Regions from separate parts of the Microbacterium azadirachtae genome, predicted to be linked through region 1. Evidence: predicted binding sites of a transcription regulator. Region 1 holds the regulator's gene; the other holds the start of a gene.

What was found. Region 1 encodes HspR, which represses chaperone genes until heat shock. Its sites were predicted from a motif close to AAGTTGAGTCNNNNNGACTCAACTT; they were not measured.
Region 2: a site for HspR is predicted at 9,588-9,612, ahead of NFX31_RS03545 (ATP-dependent Clp protease ATP-binding subunit). Genes of this name have one in related genera too.

What each region holds. Positions count from the first base shown of each region.
Region 1 is NZ_CP099706.1:3,418,351-3,433,461, forward strand. Features, by position in the region: gene NFX31_RS16100 (DUF4185 domain-containing protein) at 1-75, opposite strand, end outside; gene NFX31_RS16105 (carbohydrate ABC transporter permease) at 105-1,016, opposite strand; gene NFX31_RS16110 (carbohydrate ABC transporter permease) at 1,016-1,942, opposite strand; gene NFX31_RS16115 (ABC transporter substrate-binding protein) at 2,026-3,396, opposite strand; gene NFX31_RS16120 (alpha/beta fold hydrolase) at 3,793-4,644, opposite strand; gene NFX31_RS16125 (SDR family oxidoreductase) at 4,656-5,360, opposite strand; gene NFX31_RS16130 (NADP-dependent oxidoreductase) at 5,412-6,410, opposite strand; gene NFX31_RS16135 (TetR/AcrR family transcriptional regulator) at 6,504-7,109, shown strand; gene NFX31_RS16140 (heat shock protein transcriptional repressor HspR) at 7,267-7,734, opposite strand; gene NFX31_RS16145 (DnaJ C-terminal domain-containing protein) at 7,891-8,877, opposite strand; gene NFX31_RS16150 (nucleotide exchange factor GrpE) at 8,887-9,495, opposite strand; gene dnaK (molecular chaperone DnaK) at 9,495-11,351, opposite strand; gene NFX31_RS16160 (hypothetical protein) at 11,595-12,269, shown strand; gene NFX31_RS16165 (DUF3817 domain-containing protein) at 12,315-12,779, opposite strand; gene NFX31_RS16170 (serine protein kinase RIO) at 13,038-13,958, shown strand; gene NFX31_RS16175 (sirohydrochlorin chelatase) at 14,028-14,741, shown strand.
Region 2 is NZ_CP099706.1:739,791-754,901, reverse strand. Features, by position in the region: gene NFX31_RS03570 (ATP-dependent helicase) at 1-3,659, shown strand, start outside; gene NFX31_RS03565 (EI24 domain-containing protein) at 3,700-4,464, shown strand; gene NFX31_RS03560 (DNA-formamidopyrimidine glycosylase family protein) at 4,457-5,230, shown strand; gene NFX31_RS03555 (transferase) at 5,424-5,831, opposite strand; gene NFX31_RS03550 (LysR family substrate-binding domain-containing protein) at 5,986-6,765, shown strand; gene NFX31_RS03545 (ATP-dependent Clp protease ATP-binding subunit) at 7,006-9,573, opposite strand; gene NFX31_RS03540 (glutamine amidotransferase-related protein) at 9,692-10,432, shown strand; gene NFX31_RS03535 (glutaminase) at 10,445-10,924, opposite strand; gene NFX31_RS03530 (LacI family DNA-binding transcriptional regulator) at 11,080-12,108, shown strand; gene NFX31_RS03525 (discoidin domain-containing protein) at 12,295-14,691, shown strand; gene purU (formyltetrahydrofolate deformylase) at 14,832-15,111, shown strand, end outside.

The sequences.
Region 1 (15,111 bases):
GCCTGCGGCGAGCGCCCCCTGGAGGACGGTGCGGCGGGTCAGCCCGCGGGCGGGGCGGAGCACTTCTTCGGACATGGCATTCTCCCCTTCGAGAACACGGCCGGCTACTTGAGTCCGGCCATCTTGATGTTGCCGATGATCTGGCGCTGGAAGATGAGGAACAGGATCACGACCGGTGCGGCCGCCAGCACGGATCCGGCCATCAGCAGGCCGAGCTCGCTCGAGCCCCGCCCGGTGCGGAACTCGGCGAGGTACTGCTGCAGCACGAACTTCTCGGGTGAGGTGATCGTCATGATGGGCCAGACGTAGGAGTTCCAGTAGGTCAGGAAGGCCGTGATCCCCATCACCACGAACGGCGGCTTGGACAGCGGCAGGAAGATGCGCACGAAGATCGCGAAGCGGCCGCAGCCGTCGAGCATCGCCGCTTCTTCGAGACTCGCCGGGATGTTCAGGTAGAACTGCCGGATGAAGAACACCGAGGCCGCGCTCGCCGCACCGGGGATCACCAGCACGGCGAGGGTGTCGAGCATGGCGAGCCGCGTCACGACGATGAAGCTCGTGAGCAGGATCGTCATGCCCGGGATGAACATGGTCGTGATGACGGCGACCCAGAGCGTGCGCTGGAACCGGAACTGCAGCCGCGCGAACGCGTAGGCGGCGAGCGAGTTCACGGTCAGGCTCAGCAGCGTGAACAGGATGGCGCCGAGGAACGTCCAGCCGAGGGTGCGCAGGAACGTCTCGTCGGCGAGGATCTTCGCGTAGTTCTCCCAGTGCCACACCTCGGGGAAGAACTGGAACGGCGTGCTGAGCACCTCGGTCTTCGCCTTGAACCCCGCGATCACCATCCAGGCGAGCGGGAACAGGGCCGCGAGCAGGAACAGCAGGCCCACGAGGGCCTTGCCGATGAGGATCGCCCAGCCGGTGACGCCGTGCGGCGCCGTGAAGCGGCGGCGGCCCTTTCCGGCCAGGACGATCCGGGTGGTCTCCAGCGCGGTGGTCGGGGAGGTCGCACTCATCAGTCGACGAGCCTTTCGGAATTGATGAACTTGAAGACGAGGGCCGAGACGGAGCCCAGCACGACGAACAGCAGCAGCGCCGCGGCGATCGAGTAGCCCACGTTCACGTCGTTGCGGAAGTGGTTGAAGATGAACAGGTTCGGCAGCGTGGTCGAGTCCAGCGGTCCGCCCTGGGTCATGACGAGGGGCAGCTCGAACTGCTGGATCGCCGCGACGAAACCGGTGATCAGCAGATAGAGGAACACGTTCTTCATCTGCGGCATCGTGATGTAGAAGGTCTTCTGCCACCAGCCGGCGCCCTCCATCGCCGCCGCCTCGTAGTACTCCGTGGGGATGTCGACCATGGCCGCGACCATGATGAGCGAGGTGATGCCCATCCCGAGCCAGACGGCGGGCACGGCGACCGAGAGCAGCGCCCACGCCGGATCCCCGATCCAGGCGACCGCGTCGATGTGGAACGCGGCGAGCACGGCGTTCAGGATGCCGCCGTCGTAGGTGTAGATCAGCACGAACACGATCGACGCGATCACCGACGAGATGATCGTCGGGATGTAGATGCTGACCTTGAGCACGGTCGCGAATCGCCGCGAGACGCTCACCACGAGGCTCGCGAAGAGGAACGCGAGCACCAGCATCGGCGGCACGGTCATCAGCACGAACAGGAAGCCGCGTCCGATCGTCGCGACGAACAGCGGGTCCGTCAGCACGTCGGCGTAGTTCTTCCAGCCGACGAACTGCGGATCCTTGTAGAAGCTCCAGTCCTGGAAGGAGAGGAATCCCGCGTAGACGGCCGGCCAGATCACGAAGATCCCGAGCAGGATCACCACGGGCGCGAGCAGCAGGTACGCGAGCCTCGTGTCGCGGTAGCGGTGCCGGTCGGCCCTGCGCTTCGCGGCGCGTCGGTCGTCGATCGCTGGCGTGGTCATCGTTGCTCTCCGTCGGGGGGATGATGCGGGGGCGGGCTGCGCGGTCGGGGACGGCCGCACAGCGGTCCCCGACCGCGCCGCGCTCACTTCTTCGGAGCCTTGCCGGGCAGGCCCTGCGACTGGATGACCTTCTCGATCGCGGCGTTCGCGGTCGAGATCGCATCATCGGGCGACTTGGCGCCCTTCATGACCGACTCCATCGCGGTGCCGACGGCCAGCGAGACGTCCCAGGGGTAGGTCGGCTCGGGGATCGCGGTCGGCGCGATGTCGTTGACGATCACGGTCGACCACGGGGCCTTGGCGGCGGCCTCGTCCTTCGCGACGGCCTCCTGCACGCTCTTGCGCACGGGCACCTTGGTGAACTGCGTGTTCACGAAGAACGGCACGAGGTTCTTCGGATCGCCCGCGAGCGACCACTCCAGGAACTTCCCCGCGGCTTCGGCGTTCTTGCTCTTCGCGTCGATGACCCACTTGAAGTTGCCGAGCGTCGTGGCGGTGCGTCCGTCGGCGTTGGACGCGTTCGGGAACGCGCCGATGCCGGTCTTGGTGAGCAGGTCGGGGTAGTCGGAGCCGATCTCGGACATCATCCACGAACCGGAGACCTTGAAGGCCACCTTCTTCTGCCCGAAGTCCTTGCCCTCGACGTAGGCGGCGAGCGCCTGCTTGGGCATGTACCCCTTGTCCCAGAGCTCCTTGTACTTGGACATCAGGTCACGGTACGCCGCGTTGTCGATGTCCGGCTTGGACCAGTCGTCGGTGAGCGCGGTGTGGCCCGCGAAGTTGTACTGCTGGCCGACGGTGGACCAGGCGAAGGTGATCGCGTCGGACGCGGGCGAGATGCAGTACTGGCCCTGCGCGAGCGTCGGCTGGATCTTCGCGCAGTCGGCGAGCAGGTCGTCCCAGGTGGCGGGGGCCTTGTCCGTGTCGACCCCGGCCTTGGCGAGCATGTCCTTGTTCCAGAACAGCACCGTCTGCGCCTCCTGCAGGAGGGGGTACGCGTAGTAGGTGCCGCCGATCTCGGAGACCGACTTGGCGGAGTCGATGATCTCGTCGAGCTTGGACTTGTCGACGACCTTGCCGAGGTCGTACAGCTGCCCCGCGTTGACCGCGTCCTGGATGCTGCCGGAGTGGGTGTAGATGTCGGGCGCCTTGCCTGCGGCCTGCGCCGCCTTCATCTTCTGGTCCCAGGCGTCCGCGGGGATCTCGGTGTCCTTGACGACGATCTTGTCCTGCGCGGCGTTGAACTTCTTGACGATGTCCTTGTACCAGGCGTTCTCGGGCGGGGTGAACGTGCGGTGCCAGAACTCGATGGTGGTCTTGCCCCCGGAGTCGCCGCCGCCTCCCGCAGCCTGTCCCGGGGTGCTCGAGCCGCAGCCCGCGAGCAGTCCGATCGCGGTGACGCCGCCCAGTGCGGCCATCACCACCCGGCGGGTGCGCTGTGTGTCCGTCTTCATGGTTCCTCCTCGGGAACACGACTTCCTCGTCGAATCGGTGCAGGGTCCGGCGCTCACGCCGGTTCCGCGGTCGCGCTCAGGATCGGCATCGACCGGGTTGTCGTCCAGGCTAGGCGAAATCGATTTCAGATACAAGATGATCTTCGCCGAAATCCGGATCCCGGCGAGAGTCTGGCATCCGGACGCCGTCCTGTCTCCTCTTCCTGCTTTATCTTTCCCCGCGATCTCGCTTAGGATCCGCGAGAAGGAAATCGATTTCAGATGATCGCCGATCGTCTCCCTCGCACCCCGAGGAGCACCGACGACCACACCTGGCACCCCTGAGGAGATCTCCCCCGCCGTCGCCGGCGGCCGCTGGCTGCGCCCGTCCGGCGCCGCGCCGCGCGAGGGGTGCGGTCAGCGGTTGAGGAACTCTACTGCTCGGGGGGCGAAGTCGGTGTGGTACTGGAAGATGCCGCCGTGGCCGGAGTCGGGGTAGATGATCAGTTCTGATCCCGCGATGCGCCGATGGAGGTCGATCGAGAGGACCGAGGGCACCATGCGGTCGTTGTCGCCGTTGGCGATGAGGGTGGGCATGGTGAAGGTTGAGAGATCAGAGGGCACGGAGCGGCCATAGCGCTGGATCGCGCGCAGCTGGGTCTGGAACGCCTTGAGACCGATGGCCGCGTCGCGGTCCGTCGTGCGCTCCTGAAGCCGTGCGATGAACGCCTTGCCGGCACGCTTGCCGGCGGTGTCGCGGTTGAAGAAGAGGAACTCCTTCGGGTCCGAGCGGGTGAGGGCAGCGCGGAGAAGGTCGAAGTAGGTGGTGCGGAGCACCTTGTCGATGTCTTTGCCGCCGCGGGGGCCGGTGCCGGTGAGCACGAGCCGGCGGACCAGGCCCGGGTGGGCGACGATGAGGTCTTGGGCGATCATCCCGCCCATGGAGAACGAGAACACGTCGATCTCGTCGTAGCCGAGCACGTGGATGAACCGGTAAGCGGCTTCTGCGGCCTGCTCGATGGTGGGTGGGACGGTGCCCGAGGAGCCTCCGACTCCGACGTTGTCGAAGGCGATGACGTGGCGGGTTTTCGCGATCGGGTCGATGATGCGCGGATCCCCGTTGTCGAGGGTCGCGGCGAGGTGCCCGAAGAAGACCACGGGGATGCCGCCCCGGGGGCCGAGTTCGCGGTAGGCGAAGGTGGTGCCGCTCGTGGTGACGGTGCGGTTGGGTGCCTTGGCATAGGAAGTGATGACGGGTTCGTCGCTCATGATCGAGTCGCTCAGGCTTTCAGTTCGGGGTACAGAGCTTCGACGGGTGCGCTCAGTCCTGCTTTGATCGAGGTGGTGACTTCGTCGGCGATGACTTCGTAGCCGCCGGCTTCGACGGTGTCGAACACGTGAATGACGAGATCGGCGGGGAGCATCTTCGGCCCATTGTCATGGGCCGCCATCGGGGTGTCGACGTAGCCGACATGCACGCCCACCACGTGTGTGCCTCTGGGGGCGAGCTCGAGGCGCAGCGAGTTCGTTGCTGACCAGAGCGCGGCTTTCGAGGCGCTGTACGCGCCACCGAACGCGTACCAGCTGGCGACCGAGTGCATGTCGATCAGCACAGACTCCGGACGGGAGGTCAGGACCGGCGCGAACGCGGCAGCGAGCATGACAGGGGCGATGAAGTTCGTCTCCATCGTGGCCCTGAGGGCGTCGGCGGAGATGTCGAGCAGGCTCCACGTGGGCGGCAGCGTTCCGGCGTTGTTGATCAGGACGGTGACGTCGGGGGCGGCCTCGACGGCTGCCGCGATGGAGGCGGGGTCGGTGATGTCGAGCGCGAGCGGCACGATCCGGTCATCGCCCCAGTCGCGGGGGGTGCGGGCAGTGGCGTAGACCTTCACGGCTCCGCGGGCGAGAGCTTCGGCGACGAACGCCGAGCCGATCCCGCCATTGGCTCCGGTGACGAGCACGACGGCTCCGGTGAGTGACGACATGAGGAACTCCGTATCGGGGATGGGGTACGTGGTCGGGTGGGTGGATGCGGGTCAGTCGGTCACGGAGACCACGATCTTGCCGCGCACGCCGCCACGCTGCATCGCGGTCAGCGCCGCGGGGGTCTCGGCGAACGGGAACACGCGTCCCACCACGGGATGCAGCGCTCCGGCATCGACGAGCGCGGCGATCTCCGCAAGCTGGCGGCCGTCGGCGTGCATCCAGAGGAAGGAGTAGTCGACACCGAGTCGACGCGCCTGCCGGCGCACCTTGGCGCTCAGACCACCGATGGCCAGCCTGAGACCGGCATTCAGGCCGATCGCCCGAGCGAAAGCCGGATCGGGCGGGCCAGCGATCCCGATGGCGAGACCACCGGGGCGCAGCACGCGCAGTGACTTCTCGAGGTTCTCGCCCCCTACGCCGTCGATGACAAGGTCGTAACCGGAGAGCAACGTCGCGAAATCCTGGGAACGGTAGTCGATGACCTCGTCCGCGCCGAGCCCGCGCAGCCACTCGACGTTCGAGGCGCTCGCGGTCGTGGCGACATGTGCTCCGAGATGCTTCGCGAGCTGCACGGCGACCGACCCGAAGCCACCCGCGCCGCCGTGGATGAGCACCCGGCTCCCCACCCCGACCCCGGCGCGCTCCACGAGCGCCTGCCAGGCCGTCAAAGCGACCAGCGGCAGTGAGGCCGCCTCGACCATGCCCAACGAATCAGGCTTCAACGCCACGTCACCCTCTGCGATCGCGATGCGCTCGGCGAAGGTTCCGATGCGGAAGTCGGCTGGGCGAGCGAACACCTCGTCACCCACGGCAAACCGGGTGACGGCCGATCCGACTGCCTCGACCGTTCCCGCGACGTCGTGCCCGAGGGTCAGCGGCAGCTCGTAGTGGAGCATCGCCGTGAACTCCCCCTCGGCCAGCTTCACGTCGAGGTGATTCACCCCTGCCGCGTGCACAGTCACCAGCACGTCGTGATCGCCTACCACGGGCTCGGGTGCATCCGCTTCTCTGACCTCGCCCTTGTACCGGTCAATTCTGAAGGCCTTCATAACCTGCTTCTCTCATCGTTTTTTATGAGCGTAGTCACTAATGAGCGCACTCGCAAGTGACTGTACGATGAAAATCTGTAGAATGAAGACCTGATGACCCCTCCCGACACTGCGCCCGTCGGCCGCCGCGAGCGCAACAAGCAGCAGAAGCTCGATCGCATCACCGCGGCCGCGGACGATCTCTTCCGTCGATACGGGGTCGACGACGTCACGACACAGCAGATCGCCGATGCGGCCGACATCGGCACGGGCACCCTCTTTCTCTACGCGCGCAGCAAGGCAGAGCTGTTGCTCCTCGTGCAGAACACGCACTACGCCGAGGCGATCGAGTCGGGCCTGCGCGCGGCCGCCACCGCCCGATCGCCGATCGAGGCGATCATGGCGCTCGTCGAACCCGTCGTGGAGTGCAACCGGCGACAGATCGACAACGGCCGCACCTACCTCCGCGAACTCATCTTCGGCGACCCCGAAGAGCCCCACCACGCCGTCGGCCTCCAACTCATCCAACGCGTCGACGCCGCCTACGTCGAGATCCTGCAGCGCGATGGCCGGTTCACCGCGAGCGATGCCGCGACGCTCGCTCGCGCCATCTCCGCGGCCATGTTCGTCTGCCTCGCCTCACCGCTGCATCTGAACAGCACCAACGCTCAGGTCTGCGACGACATTCGCGAGCAGACGCGGGTACTCATCCGCGCGTAGGTGGTTCGGTAGCGACATCCTGCGCGTCGAGAACGCCCCTGTCGTCGCGCGCACAGGTCAATGCCCGCTGGTCGTACGGGCCGAGCGCCTCGGAGATCCCAGCGGCCCGGCCTACGAGAACCTGGAGGTCGTCGAGCCGCTGGACTGACCCGCAGCCTCAGCGCTCGCTGTCGTCGGGATCGTCGGCGAGCTCGTCGTCCGACGCCTCAGGGCGGTTCAGCCAGGGCCGCCACAGGACGATCTCGGTGGAGCGCCGGATCCGTCGTCCGGAGGGGACGGCCATGATGGAGCCCGTCGCGCCGGCGGCGAATACCCGCACGCCGGGACGGCTGGCCCGCTCCTCGCGCAGGTCGTGCTCGAGCTCGACGACGCGGCGGCGGAGCGTGCGGACCTCGTCCTCGAGATCGAGCAGCTTCGCGATCGCCGGCAGGCTCATGCCCTCGCTCGACAGCTGCGCGACCTCGCGCAGCTGGGCGATGTCGCGCTGGGAGTAGCGGCGGGATCCGCCGCGGGTGCGTCCGGGCACGACCAGGCCGATCCGGTCGTACTGCCGCAGGGTCTGCGGATGCATGCCGGCCAGCTCGGCGGCGACCGCGATCGCAAAGATCGGGGTGTCGGCGCTCATACGCTCATCACCCACAGCGCACCCCGTTTCGGCCCTGCCGGAATGAGGGCGGCCGACCGAGATCAGGAGAATCCGCAGGGATCCACCTGATCTCGGTCAGTTCGCCCGTTCTCGGCATCAGCAGGGCGCGAGCGGAGGCGCACAATGACGGGGTCTTCACGCGCGCGCCTTCGCCAGCAGCTCGGCGCGCGGGTTCTCCGCGGGCTCGGCGGCCCGGAAGCGCTCGAGCGCCTCGCGCGCGGCCTCGTCCAGATGCGCCGGCACGGCGACCTGGATCTCGGCGAGCAGGTCGCCGGTGCCCTTCGACGTCGTGACCCCGCGGCCCTTGACGCGCAGCACCCGGCCGGACGGCGTTCCCGCCGCGACCTTGAGCTTGACCGGATCCCCTCCCAGCGTCGGCACCTCGATGGTCGCCCCGAGCGCGGCCTCCGTGAAGGTGACCGGCACGGTGACGCGCAGGTTGAGGCCGTCGCGGGTGAACACGGGGTGCGGTCTCACCGAGACCTGCACCACGATGTCGCCGTTCTCGCCGCCGTCCGGGGAGGGCCGGCCACGACCGCGAAGACGGATCTTCTGCCCGTCCTTCACGCCCGCGGGGATCTTCACCTTGAGCGGATGACCGTCCTCGCCCTGCAGCGTGACGGTCTCGCCGCGCACGGCCGTCGCGAACGACAGCGTGGTGCGCGCCGTGACGTCGGCGCCCTTGGTCGGGCCGCCGAAGCCCCGGAAGCCTCCGGACGGCTGCCCGAAACGGCCGGATCCGAAGGATCCGCCGCCCTGGTTGAACATCGCGAAGATGTCGTCGAAGTCGGCGGTCTGCCCGCCGCGGCCGCGGTTGAACGCGCTGAACACGTCGTCGAAGCCGCCGTTGCCGGCGCTGCCGGGCGCGGTGAACCGCGCGCCGCCGGCGCCCATGGCGCGGATCTGGTCGTACTCGGCGCGCTGCTCCGCATCGGAGAGCACCGAGTACGCCTCGCTGATCTCCTTGAACTTCGCCTCCGCCGCGGCGTCGCCGGGGTTGGAGTCGGGGTGGTACTTGCGCGCGAGCTTGCGGTAGGTCTTCTTCAGATCCGCCTCGGAGACGTCTTTCGAGACGCCAAGGGTCTTGTAGAAGTCCTTGTCGAACCAGTCCTGGCTAGCCATGCACCACCCCTACTCAGCGGGAACGGCGACGACGACCTTGGCAGGGCGCAGCTCGATATCGCCCAGGCGGTAACCCACCTCGACGACCTCCAGCACGACGGTCTTCTCGACGCCCGGGGTGGGCTGCTGGAAGATCGCCTCGTGCTGCTGCGGGTCGAACTCGTCGCCCTTCTCGCCGTAGGAGACGACGCCGAGCCGCTCGACGACCGAGCGGACCTTCTCGGCGATCGCGGCGAAGGGGGTGCCCTCCTGCAGATCGCCGTGCTGCGCGGCGCGGTCGAGATCGTCGAGCACGGGGAGCAGGCCCTTGGCGGCCTCGCCCTTCGCGCGCTGGATCTCGACGCCGCGCTGCTCCTCGGTGCGGCGGCGGTAGTTCGCGTACTCGGCCTGGAGGCGCTTGAGGTCGATGAGCAGGGTGTGCTCGGCGTCCGCGAGGGCCGCGTCCTCGGCGAGCGCGTCGTCGCTCGGCGCGGTGTTCAGGATGTCGTCGACCGTGAGCTCTTCGGCGTCCTGCAGGTCATCGGCCCCGGCCGCGGGGCCGGACGCGTTCGCGTCCGACCCCTGGCCGCCGACCTCACGGCCCCCCTCGGGGCCCTCGAAGTCCTTGGGATCCGTCATTACTTCTTCTCGTCCTCGTCGTCCACGACCTCGGCGTCCACGACGTCCTCATCGGACGCGGCGCCCTCGGCCGCCGGCTCGCCCTGCGGGGCGGATGCCGCGTCGGCCTGCGACTGCGCGTAGATGGCCTCGCCGAGCTTGGACTGCGACTGGTTCAGCTTCTCGAACGCGGCCTTCACGGCCTCGTCGTCCTCGCCCGCCAGCGCGGTCTTGAGCGCGTCGACGTCGGCCTTGACCTCGGTCTTCACGTCCTCCGGGAGCTTGTCCTCGTTCTCCGAGATGAGCTTCTCGATGGAGTAGGACAGGGTCTCGGCCTGGTTGCGGACCTCGGCCGACTCGCGGCGCTTCTTGTCCTCGGCGGCGTGCTCCTCGGCCTCGCGCACCATGCGGTCGATGTCGTCCTTCGAGAGCGAGGATCCGCCCGTGATGGTCATCGACTGCTCCTTGCCCGTGCCCTTGTCCTTGGCGGACACGTGCACGATGCCGTTCGCGTCGATGTCGAAGGTGACCTCGATCTGCGGGATGCCGCGCGGAGCCGGCGCGATGCCGGTCAGCTCGAAGGTGCCCAGCGGCTTGTTGTCGCGGGTGAACTCGCGCTCGCCCTGGAAGACCTGGATCGCGACCGACGGCTGGTTGTCGTCGGCGGTCGTGAAGGTCTCGCTGCGCTTGGTGGGGATGGCCGTGTTGCGCTCGATGAGCTTGGTCATCATGCCGCCCTTGGTCTCGATGCCGAGGCTCAGCGGGGTGACGTCGATGAGGAGGACGTCCTTGCGCTCGCCCTTCAGCACACCGGCCTGGAGAGCTGCGCCCACGGCGACGACCTCGTCCGGGTTCACGCCCTTGTTGGCCTCCTTGCCGGTCTCGCGCTTGACGAGCTCGGCCACGGCGGGCATACGGGTGGAACCGCCGACGAGCACGACGTGCGCGATGTCGCCGACCTTGATGCCGGCCTCGCGGATGACGTCCTCGAACGGCTTCTTGGTGCGGTCGAGGAGGTCCTTGGTGAGGTCCTCGAACTTCGCGCGGGTGATCGTCTCGCTCAGCGACACGGGGCCGTTCTCGGTGAGCGACAGGTACGGGAGGTTGACCGAGGTCGACGTCGAGGAGCTGAGCTCCTTCTTCGCCTGCTCCGCGGCCTCCTTGAGACGCTGCAGCGCGATCTTGTCGTTCGAGACGTCGACGCCGGTCGAGTCCTTGAACTGCTTGATCAGGTAGTCGACCAGGCGCTGGTCCCAGTCGTCGCCGCCGAGGCGGTTGTCGCCGGCGGTGGCGCGCACCTGGATCGTGGAGAAGTCGTCGTCCTTGCCCACCTCGAGCAGCGAGACGTCGAAGGTTCCGCCACCGAGGTCGAAGACGAGGATGAGCTCGTCCTCCTTGCCCTTGTCGAGGCCGTAGGCCAGGGCCGCCGCGGTGGGCTCGTTGATGATGCGCAGCACGTTGAGGCCGCTGATCTCGCCGGCCTCCTTGGTGGCCTGGCGCTCGGCGTCGTTGAAGTACGCGGGGACCGTGATGACCGCGTCGGTCACCGTGTCGCCCAGGTAGGCCTCGGCGTCGCGCTTGAGCTTCTGCAGGATGCGCGCGGAGATCTCCTGCGGCGTCCACTTCTTGCCGTCGACGTCGAACGACCAGTCGGTGCCCATGTGGCGCTTGACCGAGGCGATCGTGCGGTCGACGTTGGTGACGGCCTGGCGCTTCGCGGTCTCGCCGACGAGCACCTCCCCGTCCTTGGTGAAGGCGACCACCGAGGGGGTGGTGCGGAATCCTTCTGCGTTGGCGATGACCTTGGGCTCGCCGCCCTCGAGGACGCTGACGACGGAGTTCGTCGTACCGAGGTCGATACCGACAGCACGTGCCATTTGTTTTCTCCTTCAGTCGGAAGTTTCTGGGAAAGCCTGCGCGGCCGCAGGATCCCGGGGATCACCGGAAAACCTGAGTCGCGATGACTCAAGGGTACGCCCGCTGTCAAGGGATGTCAAAACAAACTTGATAGGACAACGCTCAAGTTTGACGCCGGCGGGGCGGCGCGGCGCGGCCGTTCCCCGCGGACGGGGAGCACTCCCCATCGACGCGGCACTCAGCAGATCCCTAAGATCGGCCTCATGACGACTCGCCTCCGCACCGCCGCCCCTGCGCTCCGCCTCGGCGCCGCCGGCCTGCTCCTCGCCGCCGCGCTGCCGCTGAGCGCGTGCGGGTTCCCGTTCTCGCCCTACGGCGGCGGCGCGGTGCGCGTCGACGGCGGCGGGACGCCCACCCCCGCCCCGACCGACACCACGACCGACGACTCCTCGGGGTCGGGGACCCTCACCTTCGACGCCGACTCGCTGCCGGCCGGGGGCCACGTCGAGTGGTCGGACGGCCTCATCGCCGACTCCCGCTGGAAGGTCGACAAGCCCGACGACGGCAACGGGAACTGGTCCTACGCGACGGTCGACGGGCTGTGCACCGTGCAGTTCTGGCAGGGCACGACGACGTCGACCGGCGCCAAGGACGACCGCGAGGCCAGCGATCTGATGCTCGCCGCCCTGACCAAGGCGACGATCGCCGACGTCACCGCCGCCGCCTCCGACGTGCCGTTCAAGAACGCGACCTCGGGCGGTTACGACGTCGACTCGCGAGCCGTGCAGGGCAGCAACGACGCGGCCACCTGGGTCATCCAGGCCCGGGTGTTCGAGCGGGCAGGGGCCGGGCTCTCCTTCGTCCTCGACTGCACCGACGGCAGTGCGCCGACCGTCGCCGACGAGATCATCGAGAAGGATCCGATCCTCGTCCGCTGATCGGGCGCTCCGGGCCCTCCGGGCGTAGGCGGACGCCCGGCGTCGTCAGTGCGACCCGCCGGGAGGGCCGATCAGCAGCAGCACCGCGAACAGCGCGGCGACCGCGGCGAGCACGAGCAGCGCCAGCACCCACGGCCGGTGCAGGAACCAGCGCATGGTGCGGTCGTACCAGGCGGCGTCGCGCGGGTCGTCGGTCTGCTCCAGGCGCCAGTCCCCGGCCAGCCGGCCGGTGCGGTGCAGCCAGATCTCGGCGGGGATCGTGGCGTAGGGGACGATCGCGCTCGCGATCGCGAGAACCGCGACCCCGACGCCCCAGCGCTGGTGGAACGCGAGCAGCACGGCCGTGGCCGCGTACGAGAGGAACACGAAGCCGTGGATCGACCCGGCGATCGTGACGAGCACCGGCGGCAGGCCCACGGCACGGCCCACGAGGGCGCCGATCAGCAGAGTCCAGGTGATGGCCTCTGCGATCGCGAGCACGCGGAACAGGCGGGCGGGAGTGGTGAACACGTCTCTCCTCGGGTCGGGTCCTTCCAGCGTATTCAGCGGCCCGCGCGCCCGCCTGCCCGGCGCCTCCACCTTTCGGACGGTTTCGGGGCCTCGACAGCGGCCACGGCCGGACCGTAGACTCGGCGGGCACCGGGATGCGCCCGGGATCCGAGGGAAGGAGCTGACGATGAACGTCTCTGTTTTCGCGCCCTTCGCCGACCTTCTTCCCTGAGGCCGCCGCCGAACCTCTTCGCGAGCGGCCCCGACCCGGAGTCTCTCGTGATCCCTTCCTCCGCATCCCCGGATGCCCCTTCTTCCTCCGTCCCCCTCTCCTCGTCCGCTCCGCGCGGCGTCGTCGGCGACTTCCTCTCGGCCGCCGACGACGACGACCTCGGCCTCTCCTTCGCCGACGTCGACCTCGTCGACGGTCAGCGCTGGACCACCTGGCCGACGACGACCCCGACCGAGCGCGGTCCCGAGCCGCGCCCGGAGTGGGTGGTGACCTCGGCCGGCGCCGTCGACACCGAGCTCGGCATCCTGAAGACCGGCAAGGAGGCCGACGTCTTCCTCATCGAGCGCGCGGTGCCCGGGGATCCGGCGCAGCGCAGCCTGCTCGCGGCCAAGCGCTATCGCAGCACGGATCACCGCAGCTTCCACCGTTCCACCGTGTACACCGAGGGGCGCCGCACCCGGAACTCCCGGGACGCCCGCGCCCTCGCGCGCAAGAGCGAGCACGGCCGCGAGGTCGCCGCGGCGCAGTGGTCGTTCGCCGAGTTCGAGGCGCTGCGCCGCCTCTGCGAGCTCGGCGCGCCCGTGCCCTATCCGGTGCAGGTGAGCGGCACCGAGGTGCTGATGGAGTTCATCGGATCCGGCGACGGCGTCGGCGCACCCCGCCTGGCACAGGTCCGGCACGATCCGTCACTGCTCGACGATCTGTTCGCGCAGGTCGTCGAGCTGATGCGGGTGTTCGCCCGGGCAGGGCTCGCGCACGGCGACCTCTCGCCGTACAACCTGCTGGTGCACGACGGCCGCGTCGTCGTGATCGACCTGCCGCAGATCGTCGACACGGTGGCGAATCCGCAGGGCCTGGATCTGCTGCACCGCGACTGCGTGAACGTGTGCGACTGGTTCGCACGTCAGCGGCTCGACGTCGACGCCGAGGCGCTGTTCGGCGAGTTGGTGGCGGAGTCGTTCGGCTAGCGGACCGCCGTCTTTCCCCGGATGACATGCTGCCGGGCCTGATCCGGCGGCACCGCATACACTCCGAGCATGACCCGCCCCGCCCTGCTCGCCGTCTCGCACGGGACGGGGGACGCGGCCGGTGCGGCAGCGATCTCGCTGCTCGTGCAGCGGGTCGCAGAGCGCCTGCAGAGCCCCGGCCAGGAGCCCGTCGAGGTGCACGCGGGTTTCGTCGACGTGCAGGAGCCGGATGCCCCGAGCGCCCTGGCGGCCATCGCTGGGCCGGTCGTCGTGGTCCCGCTTCTGCTGTCGCAGGGGTTCCACGTGCGGGTGGATCTGGGTCGCGCGGCCGCGGTCCGGCCCGACGCGGTGGTGACGGATCCGCTCGGACCCGATCCCCGGCTGGCCGAGGTGCTCGCGCAGCGGGTCGCCGAGGCCGGCGCGGATCCGGATCCCTCGACGCCGCTCGTGCTCGCCGTCGCCGGATCCCGCGACCCTCTCTCCCTGCCGGACGCCGAGGCCGCGGCGGCGCTCCTGGCCGAGCGGATCGGACGCGTCGTCGTGCCGGCGTACCTCGCGGCGCGCGAGCCGAGCCTCGCCGCGGCGCTGCAGACCCACCCCGGGGCGGCGGTCGCGACCTACCTGCTCGCGCACGGCTACTTCTTCGACGTCGCGGCGCGGATCGCCGGCTCCTCGGTGCTGACCGAGCCTCTGCTCGACGACGGCGAGCCCCCGGCGCCGCTCGTGGACCTCGTCGTCGCCCGCTATCTCGCAGGCGTCGCGCGGCTCACGGCACGAGCCTGAACCGCGGGCCGCGGCGGATCCGGGCACGCGGGCGGGGCACCCCCAGCGGCCCCCGCGCTTCCCGCACGCGAGATGGAAGACGTCGCTCCCTCCGCGATCGCAGCGGCGTTATCCATCTTCCGGGCGCGAGTGCTGCGCGCACGAGATGGATTTCGCTGCGCGGAGGACGGCGCGGGCGACGTTTTCCATCTCTCCAGCCGCGAAGCACTCGCCGGCGCGCAGCGGCCGCTCCTGGGGCGGGCCCGTAGCGCGAAGGCGGCAGTGCATCGCGAGTGTTCGCCCTCCGTTCACGCGACGTCCACTCGCATGGGCGCGCGCGGCGCGAGGGTGGGTACGGCGTCCGCCCCGGCGCCCCCGAGCGAAGGAATCC
Region 2 (15,111 bases), 1.0 Mb from region 1:
ATCCAGTGCTCGCCAAAGCGCACCACGGCTCGGTCTCGAAGGAGCAGCGCGCGCTCGTCGAGGAGGAGCTGAAGTCCGGGGTGCTGCGCTGCGTCGTCGCGACGAGCAGCCTCGAGCTCGGCATCGACATGGGCGCGGTCGACCTGGTGATCCAGGTGGAGGCGCCGCCGTCGGCCGCCTCGGGCCTGCAGCGCGTGGGGCGCGCCGGCCACCAGGTCGGCGAGATCAGCCGGGCCTCGCTGTTCCCGAAGCACCGCGGCGACGTGCTGCACACCGCGATCGTGACCGAGCGCATGCTCGCCGGGCAGATCGAGGCGATCTCCGTGCCGCGCAATCCGCTCGACATCCTCGCCCAGCAGACCGTCGCCGCCTGCGCGCTGGATCCGCTCGACGTCGAGCAGTGGTTCGACACCGTGCGCCGCAGCGCGCCGTTCGCCGCGCTCCCCCGCTCGGCGTACGAGGCGACCCTCGACCTGCTGGCCGGACGCTTCCCCTCCGACGAGTTCGCGGAGCTGCGCCCCCGCCTGGTGTGGGATCGTGACGCGGGCACCCTGACCGGTCGTCCGGGAGCGCAGCGCATCGCGGTGACGAGCGGCGGGACGATCCCCGACCGCGGCCTGTTCGGCGTGTTCGTCGCGGGCGAGACCACGGGGGCGCGCGTCGGCGAGCTCGACGAGGAGATGGTGTACGAGTCGCGGGTCGGCGACGTCTTCACGCTCGGCACCACGAGCTGGCGGATCGCCGAGATCACGCACGACCGCGTCAACGTGATCCCCGCGTTCGGACAGCCCGGCAAGGTGCCGTTCTGGCACGGCGACGGGCTGGGCCGGCCCTTCGAGCTCGGCGAGGCGCTGGGCGTCTTCAACCGGGAGGTGCACGGCGCGACCCCGGAGAAGGCCCGCGAGCGTCTCGCGGCGGCGGGGCTCGACGATCTCGCGCAGGCGAACCTCCTCGCGCATCTGAACGAGCAGAAGGAGTCGACCGGCACGCTGCCGACCGATCGCGCGCTCACGGTGGAGCGCAGCCGCGACGAGATCGGCGACTGGCGGGTGATCCTGCACTCCCCCTACGGGCAGACCGTGCACGCGCCCTGGGCGCTGGCCGTCAACGCCCGCATCCGCGAGCGCCTGGGCGTGGAGGGGTCGGCGGTCGCGAGCGACGACGGCATCATCGTGCGCGTGCCGGATGCCGACGCCGAGCCGCCCGGGGCTGAGCTCTTCGTGTTCGATCCCGAGGAGCTCGAGCGGATCGTCACCGACGAGGTCGGCGGGTCCGCCCTGTTCGCCTCCCGATTCCGCGAGTGCGCGGCGCGGGCGCTGCTCATGCCGCGGATGAACCCGAACCGGCGCACACCCCTCTGGCAGCAGCGGCAGCGTTCTGCCCAGCTGCTCGAAGTCGCGCGCAAGCACCCGACGTTCCCGATCATCCTGGAGACCCTGCGCGAGGTGCTGCAGGACGTGTACGACCTGCCGTCCCTGCGACGCCTCGCCACCGGCATCGCCGACCGGCGGATCCGGCTCGTCGAGGTGCAGACCGCGCAGCCGTCGCCGTTCGCCCGCGATCTGCTGTTCGGATACGTCGGCGCGTTCATGTACGAGGGCGACTCCCCGCTCGCCGAGCGCCGGGCTGCGGCGCTGTCGGTCGACCCCGCCCTGCTCGGCGAGCTGCTCGGCACGGTCGAGCTGCGGGAACTGCTGGATCCGGAGGTCATCGCGCAGTTCGAGCGCGAGGCGCAGCGCACGGATCCGGCCCGTCGCGCACGCGGCGTCGAGGGCGTGGCCGATCTGCTGCGCCTGCTCGGCCCGCTCGACGCGAGCGAGGTCGCGGCACGGCTGGAAGCTGATCCGGCGTCGGAGTCCGGCCGGTCCACGGAGGGCGTGGCCGCCGGGCACCTCTCGGCGCTGATCGACGCGCGCCGCGCGATCGAGGTCACGATCGGCGGGGTGCGCCGCACCGCCGCGATCGAGGACGCCGGGCGCCTGCGCGACGCGCTGGGCGTGCCGCTGCCCGTGGGGATCCCGGTGGCGTTCCTGGAGCCGGTGGCGGATCCTCTCGGCGATCTGGTCGCCCGCCACGCGCGCACGCATGGCCCGTTCCTCGGATCCGCGGTCGCCGCCCGGTTCGGGATCGGACCGGCCGTTGTGCGGCAGACGCTGCAGCGGCTCGAGGCCGACGGGCGCGTGACGAGCGGGTTCTTCCTGCCCAGCCCAGACCCCTCGTGGGAGGCGGAAGACGCGGAGCCCGATGCCACGAGCGGACGCCGCGCGTCGGCCACCTCGGCCGGGCCCGACGAGACCGAGTGGTGCGACAGCGAGGTGCTGCGCCGACTGCGGATGCGCTCCCTCGCGGCGATCCGGGGCAGCGTCGAGCCGGTCTCGCCCACCGCCTTCGCGCGTTTCCTGCCGGAATGGCAGCATCACACCCGCCCGCTCGAGGGCGTGGACGGCGTCGCCGCGGTGATCGAGCAGCTCGCCGGCGTGCCCATTCCGGCGAGCGCCTGGGAATCGCTGGTGCTCCCGCAGCGCGTGCGCGACTACACCCCCGCGCTCCTCGACGAGCTGACGAGCTCCGGCGAGATCGTCTGGGCCGGCCATGGAGCGCTTCCGGGCCGCGACGGCTGGGTGTCGCTGCACCCCGCCGACCTCGCGCCGTTGACCGTGCCCTTCGCCGAGGAGGCCCCCGAGGAGGGGTCCCTCGAGGCGCAGCTGCTCGCCGCCCTCGCCTCGGGAGGCGCCTACTTCGCGGCGCAGCTGCGTGAGGCCACCGGCGCCGAGAACGAGGCCTCCGTGGTCGAGGCGCTGTGGAATCTCGCCTGGTCGGGGCACGTGACGAACGACACGTTCGCACCGATCCGGGCGCTGTTGAGCGGTGGCAGCCAGGCGCACAAGGTCACCCGCCGGGCCCCGCGCACGCGGACGTTCCGCGGGATGTCGCTTGCGCGCCCCGCCTCGACGCCGCGGCCGCTGTCGGTGGGCGGACGGTGGTCGCTGCTCCCGGAGGCGGAGACGGATCCCGCCCGGCGCGCGACGGTCTCGGCGGGACTGCTGCTCGACCGCTACGGCGTCGTCACCCGCGGATCGGTGCAGGCCGAGGGCATGCCGGGCGGCTTCGCGCAGGCCTATCGCGTCCTCGCCGGCTTCGAGGAGGCCGGGCACTGCCGCCGCGGCTACGTGATCGAGAAGCTCGGCGCCGCGCAGTTCGCGGCCTCCGCCACGATCGACAGGCTGCGCACCTTCGCCGGCCTCGCCGATCCGCCGCCGCGCACCGCGCGCACGCTCGCCGCGACCGACCCCGCGAGCCCCTACGGCGCCGCGCTCGGCTGGCCCCGGCTGGACGAGGTCTCGCACCGCCCCGGCCGCAAGGCGGGCGCGCTCGTGGTGCTCGTCGACGGCGCCCTCGTGCTGTATCTGGAGAGGGGCGGCAAGACCGTGCTCGCGTTCTCCGACGACGAGGAGGAGCTGCGCGCGGCGACGGCCGACCTCGCCGCGACCGCTCGCGCCCGGCGGCTGGAGACCCTCACGGTCGAGAAGGTGAACGGCGAGGGCATGTACGACCGCGGCGCGGACGGATCCGGGCGCGGCCCGGTGCTCGGCCGGCTGCTGCAGGAGGCCGGCTTCGTCGCGACCCCGCGCGGCTACACCCTGCGCAAGGCGCTGTGACGGCGCCCGTGCGCAGGAACGCCGCGCATACGCTGGGGACATGATCCGCGAGTTCGCCGCCGGCGTCGGCACGCTGCTGCGCGGGTTCGGTCTGTGGCGCACCCGCCCGCGTCTGCTCGCGCTCGGGCTGATCCCGGCCGTGATCGCCTTTCTCGTGCTCGCCGCCCTCCTGATCCCGCTCGGATTGTCGCTGGGCGGGATCACCGCGTGGATGACGCCGTTCGCCGACGGCTGGATCTCCGGCTGGCGTGACGCCCTGCGCGTCGCGCTCGGCATCGTGCTGTTCGTGGCGGGCGCGGTGCTGTCCGGCCTGGTCTTCACGGCGCTCACGCTCACGATCGGCGACCCGTTCTACCAGCGCATCTGGCGCGAGGTGGAGCGCGAGCTGGGCGGCCCCGAGCCCACGGGGGAGACGGGCTTCTGGTCCACCGTCGGCGAGGGCCTGCGCCTCATCGTGCTCGGCGCCCTGGTCGCGCTGCTCACCCTGGTGCTGGGTCTCGTCCCGGTCGTCGGCGGCGTGCTCGCCACCGTCGTGGGCGTGCTGCTCTCCGGGCGCCTGCTGGCGCGGGAGCTCACGGGCCGGGCCTTCGACGCCCGCGGCCTGAGCGGCGACGACCGCGCACGGCTGCTCGCGTCCGGACGCGCGCGGGTGCTCGGCTTCGGCGTGGCCGCACAGCTGTGCTTCCTGGTGCCGCTGGGCGCCGTCGTCACGATGCCCGCCGCCGTCGCCGGATCCACGATGCTCGCCCGCGCACTCTCGGACCGCGCGGCGGACGTCGCGACGGAGGCGGCGCGCCATGCCTGAGGGCGACACCGTCTACCGGGTGGCGCACCGCCTGGACCGCGCGCTGCGCGGCGGCACGATCACCCGTTTCGACCTGCGCGTGCCCGAGCTCGCGAACGCCGACCTGACCGGATCCGTCGTGCACGGCGTGGTTCCCCGCGGCAAGCACATCCTCATGCGCATCGGTGCGCACACGCTGCGTTCGCATCTGCGCATGGACGGCGCCTGGCACCTGTACCGGCCCGGGGAGCGCTGGCGGGCGCCCGCGCACACGGCCCGCGCGATCGTCGGCACCGCCGATGTCGAGGCGGTCGGCTTCGAAGTGTCGATGCTCGCCCTCGTGCCGACCACGGAGGAGGCCTCGCTCGTCTCGCACCTGGGACCGGATCCGCTGAGCGACGACTGGGATCCGGCGGAGGCCGCGCGACGGGTCGGGTCGGATCCGCGACCGATCCACGTCGCGCTGCTCGATCAGCGCAACGTCGCCGGTTTCGGCAACGAGTACGCGGCGGAGCTGCTGTTCCTGCGCGGCGTGCTGCCCACGCGCCCGGCGACCGAGGTGGATGCGGCGGCGCTCCTCGATCTCGGAGCGCGCACCATCCGCGCCAACCGCGACCGGATCGACCGCACGTTCACCGGCGTCGCCCTCCGCGGCCGGACCACCTGGGTCTACGGGCGAGGGCGGCGCCCCTGCCGCCGCTGCGGCACGCTCATCCGGACGGGCGAGCTGGGCGCCGACCCTACCGAGGAACGCCGCACCTTCTGGTGCCCGCGCTGCCAGCGCTGACGCCCGGGCCACGCCCCCTCCTCCCTGCTCGCTGGTCGCGATTGGCGGGTTTCCGCGGCACAAAGCCGCAGTCCGCGACCAGCGAACCGCCCCCTCCGCCGGGAACGAGAGGACCCTCTCCGCCGGGAACGAGAAGACGCGCACCTCCCCGGAGGAGATGCGCGTCTTCGGTGCGGCCCGCGGGCCGCGGCGTTCAGGCCGCGAGCCAGAGGCCCTTGCGGTCGGTGTCCAGATTCATGCCGGCGGCGACGGTCTCGTCATCGCCGATCTTCGCACCGCGGGCGATGTGCGCGCCGGTGCCGATCTCGGTGCGCACGCCGATCGTGGCGCCATCCCCGATCACGGCGCCCTGCCCGATGTGGGCATGGGCCTCGATCCGGGCGTTGACGCCCACGATCGCCTCGGGCTCGATCCAGGCGCCGCGCGCGACATGCGCGCCGGCCCCGACCTTCGCACCCGGTTCGACATAGGCGCCGGCCTCCACGACCGCCTGCGGGTGCACCTTGGCACCGTGCGCGATCAGACCACGGCCGTTGGCGTGCTTGCGGTAGCGCAGCGTGCCTCCACGGCCGTCCTCGATGTCGACGTAGTTCTTACCCACGAAAACCTCCCGTGCCCGGGACTTTCCCCGGATACATCTGCAACCTCGCGCGCGTCGGATCTATTCCCGCGCACGCATTTCGCGCGTGTCGGGTCCGGACCGCCGCGCGATGGTCGGACCGCCGCTGCCACGGCCGCGCCGGTACGCTGAACGCATGAGCAGGCGAGGCGGTTCCGGCGGACGCAAACCCGCGGTGCGCTCCGCCAAGGGCGGCGCCCGCAGCACCGCCGGCGGCCGGAACGCCGCGAAGACCGGCAAGGGCGCACCCAAGAGCGCGTCGCAACGGCCCGCGAAGAAGGCCGAGAAGGTCGTCTTCGACGCCCCTCCCGTCGTGCCCGAGGAGCCCCGCACCCTGCGCCTCGGCGCGGTGCCCGGCGCGACGCCCGGGCGCTGGATCGACACCTGGAACACCCGGATGCCGAATGTCACGCTCGAACTCGTGCCGATCCCGTTCGCCCGACAGCGCGCCGCGCTGACCGAGGGCGGGATCGATCTCGCCCTCGTGCGCGCCCCGTTCGACGACGACGGCATGCATGCGATCCCTCTCTACGAGGAGCTTCCCGTGGTGATCGCCTCGGCCGACTCGCACCTGCTCGCCGCCGACGAGCTGGTTCCTGCCGATCTCGAGGGCGAGACGCTGCTGACGACCGCGGAGGACGTGCTGGGCGTGCTGGCCCTGCCGACGACGCCGTCCGCGATCCCGCCCCTCGACACCATCGAGAACGCGGTGGAGACGGTCGCCGCCGGCGTCGGGATCCTCGTCGCCCCCATGTCGCTGGCGCGCCTGCACCACCGCAAGGACGTCGAATACCGGATCCTGCGCGACGCGCCCGTCTCTCCCGTGCTGCTGGCCTGGCCGAAAGGGGCGACGACCCCCGACATCGAGGCCTTCGTCGGCGTCGTCCGCGGCCGCACCGCGAACTCCTCGCGCTGATCCCGCGCTCACCTCGCTCCTCTCACCGTCCTCCGCGCGGCCCCCGCGCCGTTGTGCAGGGAGGCCGCGCGTTATGCAGGGCCGGCGGCCGTGGTGCGCCATCGGCGAACCGTCGTTCCGCGGTCTTCCGCGCCGGTCCCCCGGCACCGACCGCTCCCTCCCTGCACAACGCGAGCGTTCCCTGCACAACGGCCGGCACCCGGCGAGGCCCCGGCAGCGGCCCGGGCCTCGGCGCGCGGGTCAGGCCGCCCGGGCGGGCTCGGCCTGCGCCACCTCTGACGGAGCCGTGACGCGCAGGGCGCCGTCGACGGCGTCGACACGCACCCGGCCGCCGTCGCGGAGCTCGCCGGAGACGAACAGGTCGGCGATGCGGTCGTCGACCTCGCGCTGGATCAGGCGGCGCAGCGGTCGCGCCCCGTACTCCGGCTCGTAGCCGTGCTCGCCCAGCCACGCCACGGCGGCGTCGGTCACGTCCAGCGCGACCTCGCGGCCGTCGAGCCGTCGCTCCGTCGCCTGCAGCAGCAGGCGGACGATGCGGCCCAGCTCCTCGCGCCCGAGCTTCTGGAACAGCACGATCTCGTCGATGCGGTTCAGGAGCTCGGGGCGCATGGCCTCGTGCAGCTTGCCCATCACTCGCGCACGCAGATCCTCCTGCGAGGCGAACCCGTTCGCCGACGCGTCCTGCGAGGCGACGAAGCCGAGCGCCCCCGACCGCGAGGCGAGGAACTCGGATCCGATGTTCGAGGTCATCACGATCACCGTGTTGCGGAAGTCCACGGTGCGTCCCTGGCCGTCGGTGAGGCGTCCGTCGTCGAGCACCTGCAGCAGCAGGTTGAACACGTCGGGGTGCGCCTTCTCGATCTCGTCGAACAGCACGATCGAGTACGGGTTGCGCCGCACGCGCTCGGTGAGCTGCCCGGCCTCGTCGTAGCCGACGTATCCCGGAGGAGCACCGACGAGTCGCGACACCGTGTGCCGTTCCCCGAACTCGCTCATGTCGAAGCGGATGACGGCGGACTCGTCGTCGAGAAGGCGATCGGCGAGGGCCTTGGCCAGCTCGGTCTTGCCGACGCCGGTGGGCCCGAGGAACAGGAAGGATCCGACCGGCCGGCGCGCGTCGCCCATGCCCGTGCGGCTGCGCCGCACGGCACGGGCCACGGCCGTGACCGCGTCGTCCTGCCCGATCACCCGGGCGTGCAGCTCGGCCTCGAGATCGGCCAGCCGCTCGCGCTCGCTCTCGGAGACCCGGCTCACCGGGATCCCCGTCGCGCGGGCGATCACCGCGGCGATCTCCGCCTCGTCCACGATCGCGTCGCCGGTCTGCGACACGGGCGAGGGGGCGCCCGCGTCGTCGATCCGCGCCTGCACGGCGGCGATCTCGTCGCGGATGCGGGACGCCTCCTCGTAGTGCTCGGCGCCGACCGCGGCGTTCTTGCGCGCCTCCAGGTCGGCGAGCTCGGCGAAGAGCGCGGCGACGTCGGTCACGACGCCGAGGCGCAGCCGCAGGCGCGCGCCGGCCTGGTCGATCAGGTCGATCGCCTTGTCCGGCAGCACGCGGTCGGGCAGGTAGCGGGCGCTCAGCTCCACGGCGGCGCGCACGGCGTCGTCGGTGTAGGTCACCGCGTGGTGCTGCTCGTACGCGGGCTTCAGCCCCTCCAGGATCCGCACGGCGTCCTCGATCGACGGCTCGGCGACCTTGACCGGCTGGAAGCGGCGCTCGAGCGCCGGATCCTTCTCGATCCGCCGGTACTCGGCGAGGGTCGTCGCGCCGACCAGGTGCAGGTCGCCCCGCGCGAGGCGCGGCTTGAGGATGTTGCCGGCGTCCATGCCGCCGCCCTCGCCGGATCCTCCGGCGCCGACGACCGTGTGCACCTCGTCGATGAACACGACGATCTCGCCCTTGTGCGCGGCGATCTCGTCCATCGTCTGGGTGAGGCGCTCCTCGAAGTCGCCGCGGTAGCGGGTGCCCGACAGCATGGCGGGCAGATCGAGCGCCACGACGCGGCGGTCCTTCAGCGGAGCGGGCACGGCGCCGTCGACGATCGCGCGGGCGAGGCCCTCGACGATCGCGGTCTTGCCGACGCCGGCCTCTCCGATCAGCACCGGGTTGTTCTTGGTGCGACGGCTGAGGATCTCGATGGTCTGCTCGATCTCGTCGGCACGCCCGATCACCGGATCCAGCTCACCGGCCCGGGCCCGGGCGGTGAGGTCCAGGCCGAAGCGGTCGAGCATCGGCGTCTCGGAGGCGGGCTGGGTCGCGTCGGCCTCGGGAGCAGCCCCCGCGGTCACGGGTTCGCGCAGGCTCTGCGTCAGCGCCTCGGCGGTGACGCCGGCGCGAGCGAGGATCTGCCCCGCGGGCGCGTCCTGCCCGAGCACCAGGGCGAAGAAGATGTGCTCCGGCTCGATGTAGGTCGCCCCGGAGGATCGTGCCACCTGGTAGGCGTGGAACAGCGCACGGCTGGCTCCGGGGGTGATCGTCGCCGCCTCGACGTCGGACGCGTCGGCGGGCGCGGGCAGCCGCGCCTCGACGGCATCGACGATCGCCTTCGGCGTCACGCCGATGTTGCGGATGGCCTGGTCGACGGCGTCGTCCTCGACGACGGTGCGGAGGACGTGCAGGGCGTCGAGCTCGGTCTGGCCGCGCTCGAGCGCGAAGCGGCCGGCGCGCTGCAGCATCCGCTGGGCGCGCACGGTCAGGAACCGGCTGAGGTCGATGGACCGGGTCTGCCGGGCCTGCTCACCGGCCAGGTAGCGGGCGAGGAACTCGTCGAACGAGCCCGAACCCGCGTCGGTGAAGTCGTTGGGCATTTCGCTTCCTCTCAAACTTGAGCGTAGTGCTGTCAAGTTCAACGCGAGTCCTCCCTCCGTATTCCCGTCCGTTGCATCCGGACTTCGGCGGATCTCGCTGCTCGCCTAGAATCCAGGGATGGCCTCGCTCCTGTACGTCGGCGTGCGCCCTGAGCTGGATGCGGCCACGGCGGAGCGCGCGTCCTTCCGTGTCGCCCTCGGTGTCGGCCCCGAGGCGCTGGACCGCGTCGACCTCACCACCACGCCCCTGCCGGAGGACGCCTTCGACCGCTATGCCGGCTTCGTGATCGGGGGCTCCCCTTTCAACGTCACCGACGTCCGCAAGTCGGAGACCCAGCGACGGGTCGAGGCGGATCTCGAGCGGATCGCCGCGCGGGCGATCGACGGAGCCACCACGGCGTTCTTCACCTGCTTCGGGATCGGCGTCGTGACGCGCCTGCTGGGCGGCGTCGTCGGCAGCGACAACCCCGAGGAGGCCGCCGCCGCCGAGATCCGCACCACGCCCGAGGGCACGGAGGATCCGCTGTTCGCCGCGGCCGGACCCCGCTTCCATGCGTTCACCGCGCACAAGGAGGGTTCGACCCAGCCGCCCCCGGGCGCCGTGCTGCTCGCCGGCAACGACGCCTGTCCGGTGCAGGCCTATCGCGTCGGGGCCGACCTGTATGCGACGCAGTTCCACCCGGAGCCGTCGCCGCGCGACTTCGCCGACCGGATGGTCTTCTACCGCACCACCGGGTACTTCGACCCCGACGCGTTCCACACCGTGCAGGAGGCCATCCTGGAGTCGGTCGTCACCGAGCCGTCCCGGATCCTGCACCGGTTCGGCGCCCGCGCCCTGGCGCGCCATCGCGATCGCTGAGCGCCGGTCGCCTCAGCGCTCGCCGTGCAGCAGGGCGATCCGCTCGTCGAGGTAGGCGGCGAGCGGCATGAGCCCGCCGCCGACCGACCAGCGCACCGAGGGAACGCCGTCCGTCAGGACGAGCGGGCCGGAGGCGCCGCCGGCCGCGACCGCATCCAGGTCGATCGGTGCCCAGCCCACGTGCACGGTCTCGCCGTCGCGGAACCCGCCGCGGGAGGCCTCGGCGCGCCGCTCCGCCCTCGCGCGCGCCGACTCGGCCGCGTAGCCGCGGCGCACGGGCGCAGCCGCACGCAGCACCTCCGCGGTCGCGAAGACGGCGTCGTCGGCGATCAGCAGCACGCCCACATGCCACGCGGATCCGACGCGCACGATGCGCGGCGCCCGCCAGCGCGAGGTCTTCTCACGCCCGAGCGCCTCCCGGGGCACGTCGGAGAGGGCGGACCTGGCCCGTTCCAGAAGGGATCCGAGCGAGGCGGTCGATTCGGCGGTCACGCCTTCAGGCTAAGCCTCGCCCCGGGCAGCGCGGTGCGGACCGGCACGGTCCCTCGCGCCGCGCCCGGGTGCACGGTGACGACCCGCGACCGTGTGATCGATATCATGCACGTGGGCGGGAGGCTGCTCCCGTCCCTCGTCCACGAACGGATCCGATGACGACCGCCGCCCCGCCCGACCCCCGCCGCGTCCCCGCGATGGCCGACGTCGCGCGCCTCGCCGGGGTGTCGGCCCAGACGGTCTCCCGCACGCTGAGCGGCAACCCGAGCGTGCAGCCCGAGACGCGCGCCCGCGTGCTCGCCGCCGTGGAGCAGCTCGGCTATCGACGCAACAACGCCGCACGGGCCCTCTCCTCCGGGCGCAGCAGGGCGATCGGCGTGATCTCCCTGCGCACCGGGTTCTACTCCCGTTCGGCCGTGGCCGTCGGCATCGAGACGACCGCCGCCGACGCCGGCTACATCGTGAACTCGGTGACCACGCCGTCTCTCGACGCCGCCGAGATCGAAGCTGCGATGTCGCGGCTCGCCGATCAGGGCGTCGAGGGGATCGTTCTCGCGGTGCCGCTGATCTCCACGTCGCGGGCCATCGACGAGCTCACCCGCGCGGTGCCGACGATCACGATCGACGGGTCGCGCACCGCGTCGACCCAGGTGGTCGCGGTCGACCAGCGCGAGGTCGGCCTGATCGCGACCCGCCACCTGCTGGAGCTCGGCCATGAGACGGTCTGGCACGTCGCGGGCCCGCCGCAGTGGCTCGACGCGTCGAGCCGCGCCCAGGGCTGGCGGGACGCGCTCGCCGATGCGGGCCGCGAGGCCCCGCCCGAGATCACCGGCGATTGGTCGCCGGAGTCGGGGCACCGCGCGGGGCAGCTCCTGGCGCGGATCCCGGAGGTCACCGCGGTCTTCGTCGCGAGCGACGAGATGGCGTTCGGCCTCGCCCGCGCCTTCGCCGAGCACGGCCGTGCGATCCCGGACGACGTGTCGATCGTCGGCGTCGACGACATCCCGCTCGCGGAGTTCTGCTCCCCCGCCCTCACCACGGTCGCCCAGCCCTTCGGCGACGTCGGACGCGTGGCGGTCGAGCACCTGCTGCACGCCATCGCGCATCCGGATGCCGTGCCCCCGGCCGAGTCGATCGCCCCGCGGCTGATCGTCCGCGCCTCCACGGCTGCCCTGCGGCGCTGACCCTCGCGAGGCCCGCCGGTTCCGCGAGGACCGCGAGGGCGGCGCAGGCCGGAGCGCGGCGATGTTTGCGGTATCCGACCCGGATTGCAAGGCGCCGAATCATCGGGAAAAGCTTGATGTTAGCGATAACTTGCGCGTAGCGTGTCCCCTGTTCTCCCCGCCTCGACGATGCAGCAAGGAAGACCGATGTCCCCACAGAACCCCTCCTCCCCGCGCCGCTCGCGCGGCGTGCTCGCCGGCGGCGCCGTGCTCGCCGTCGCGGCCACCGCCCTGACCTTCGGCGCGGGCGCACCCGCCTACGCCGACGCCGCTCCTCCCGCCGGTGCCGCGATCCCCGACACGGGCTACACCCTGCTCGACGTCGACTCGGAGTCCGCCCCCTATCCGGCACCGCCCTCGCTCGACGGCACCGCCAAGGGCGCCTTCGACGGCGACTACTCGACCCAGTGGGCGTCGAACTACAACGGCGGATCCCCGGATCCGATGCCGCACTACCTGACGTTCGACATCGGCGCGGAGCACGCGCTCACCGGGCTCGGCTACTCCGTGAAGGTGCAGGGCAACGGCCCGGCCAAGAACGTGCAGGTGCTCACCACGAACGACGCCGCGGTCGCGAAGGACGGCAAGAGCAGCGGATGGGCCCTCGCCGGCACGGCGACGTTCGCGCAGCCCACCAGCAGCACGCAGATCCAGTACGTGACGTTCGCACAGCCGGTCTCCGCACGCTACGTCGAGTTCCGGATCCTGGACGCGGTGAACGGATCGAACAACGCCTCGGCCTCCGAGATCGTCGCGTACACGACCGACCCGATCGTCACGCCGACGCCGACCCCGACGCCGACGCCGACGCCCAAGCCGGCGGCGGCGACGGTCACGACCGACTCGGTCGACGACACCACGTGGCAGTATCCCGACGACACCCCGGCGAGCCCGTTCATCGACGCCGACGGCACCTTCCACTTCGGCGAGTCGCACGCCAACTACTACAACGAGCCCGACGGCAGCAACGGCGACATCCGGCAGTGGAACTGGTACACCGGGACGAACTTCGACACCGCCACACCGGACGACGCGCTCAACGCCGCCGGCACGAACCCCGACACCACCGACTTCTGCAACGCCAGCCCGACCGGCGTGGAGTCGACCAAGGCGCCCGCCGGATCCAGCTACACGCAGCCGAACTACTGCGACATCACCCAGATGTGGGTCGACCCCGACTCGGGCGACTGGTACGGGCTCGTGCACAACGAGTTCACGCCCAAGCCCTTCGGCGACGGCCTGCACTACGACGCGATCGACTACGCCGTCTCGACCGACAAGGGCCGGACCTGGAAGATCCCGGGCCACGCGATCACCTCGCCGTACAGCACCACCCGCGGCGACACCACGGCGTTCCCGCAGCAGACCTACTCCTACGGCGACGGCGATCCCCGCCTCTACGTCGACTACGCGTCCGGCTACTTCTACGCGTTCTACGGCTCCCGCATCGTGAACAAGACCGGCGGCTGGGTCGCGTTCTACGAGCACGTCGCCCGCGCCCCGATCTCCGGGAAGATGGCGACCGGCACCTGGCAGAAGTGGTACGACGGCACCTGGACCGAGCCCGGCATCTCCGGCAAGGAGAGCAACATGGTCCCCGTCGCCGACGACAGCGAGACCGGCTACACCCCGGTCGACAAGGAGTACGACCCGAACACGCCCGGCACGGCTCAGCAGCAGATCAAGAAGGGGCAGATGCCCGCGACCTCGCCGCTGTTCGTGATGGACGTCACCTACGACGCCTACCTCGGCCTCTACATCGGCCAGCCGCAGAACCCCGACCAGTCGGGCACGGCGCCGCAGGAGTTCTACGCCACGAAGAACCTCGCGACGCAGAAGTGGTTCCGGCTCGGCGACACCGGATCCGCCTACACGACGGCGTCCTGGTACCGCTGGTTCGTCGACCCGGCCAACAAGACGAGCTCGGCGATCGTGGGCAAGTCGTTCCGCTCCTACTGCTCGTTCGGCTGCATGGGCGACGCCTACGCGCAGCTCGCCAACGTCACGATCGACGCCGGCCCCTCGGTCGCGGCGGCGAGCCCGATCGACACGACGAAGGCGTACACGATCGCCAACGCCGACGGCCGCAAGCTCGCCGCCTCGGGCAACGGGAAGAAGCTGACCACGGCCGGATCCGTGAACCGCAAGAACGGCGCCTGGACCTTCACGGCCACCGGCGACGGCGCGTACACGGTCTCGACCCAGGCCGGAGCCCTGCTCGGCGTCGACGCGTCGTCGACCGCGGGCCGCGCCTGGGGCGCCGGGCTCACGCTCACCGCGAAGGACTCGGCCGGCGTCGGGCAGCAGTGGTTCCTCGTGCCGAACACCGATCCCGAGACCGGCAAGGCGACCGGATCCGTCCGCCTCGTGAACCGGTACTCGGGCCTCGTCCTGGGCATCGACGCCTCGACGGCGGCGACCACACCGGGGCGCACCTGGGACAAGCCGGCGTCGCGCGGCGCGTCGAGCACCGCGCAGGCGGGGCTGTTCACCCGGCCCGGCGACCAGACGCTGAGCATCGCGGAGTTCACCGGCGGCCACTGAGCCGTCCACGACAGGAGGGGATCCGGGCCGCGGGCCCGGGTCCCCTCCTGCGTCGCCTGCCGGTCGATCCGCCGCGATTCGCCTCCGCTGCGCGGGCACGGCAGAATCGACGCACACCCCGCTTGCAAGGAGACGACGCCATGGCGCAGCCCGACACCGCACGACTGCTGATCACGTGCGCCGACCAGCCCGGCATCGTGGCCGCCGTCGCAGGAGTGCTCGCCGCGCACGAGGTGAACATCATCTCCCTCGACCAGCACTCCACCGACGCGGAGGGCGGCCGCTTCTTCCAGCGCACGGTGATCCACCGCGAGGGGCTCGCCGCCGCCCGCCCGGCGCTCGAGGCCGACCTCGCCGCGGTCGCGGAGCGCTTCGGCATGGAGTGGTCGCTGCACGACGCGTCCAAGCGCAAGCGGGTCG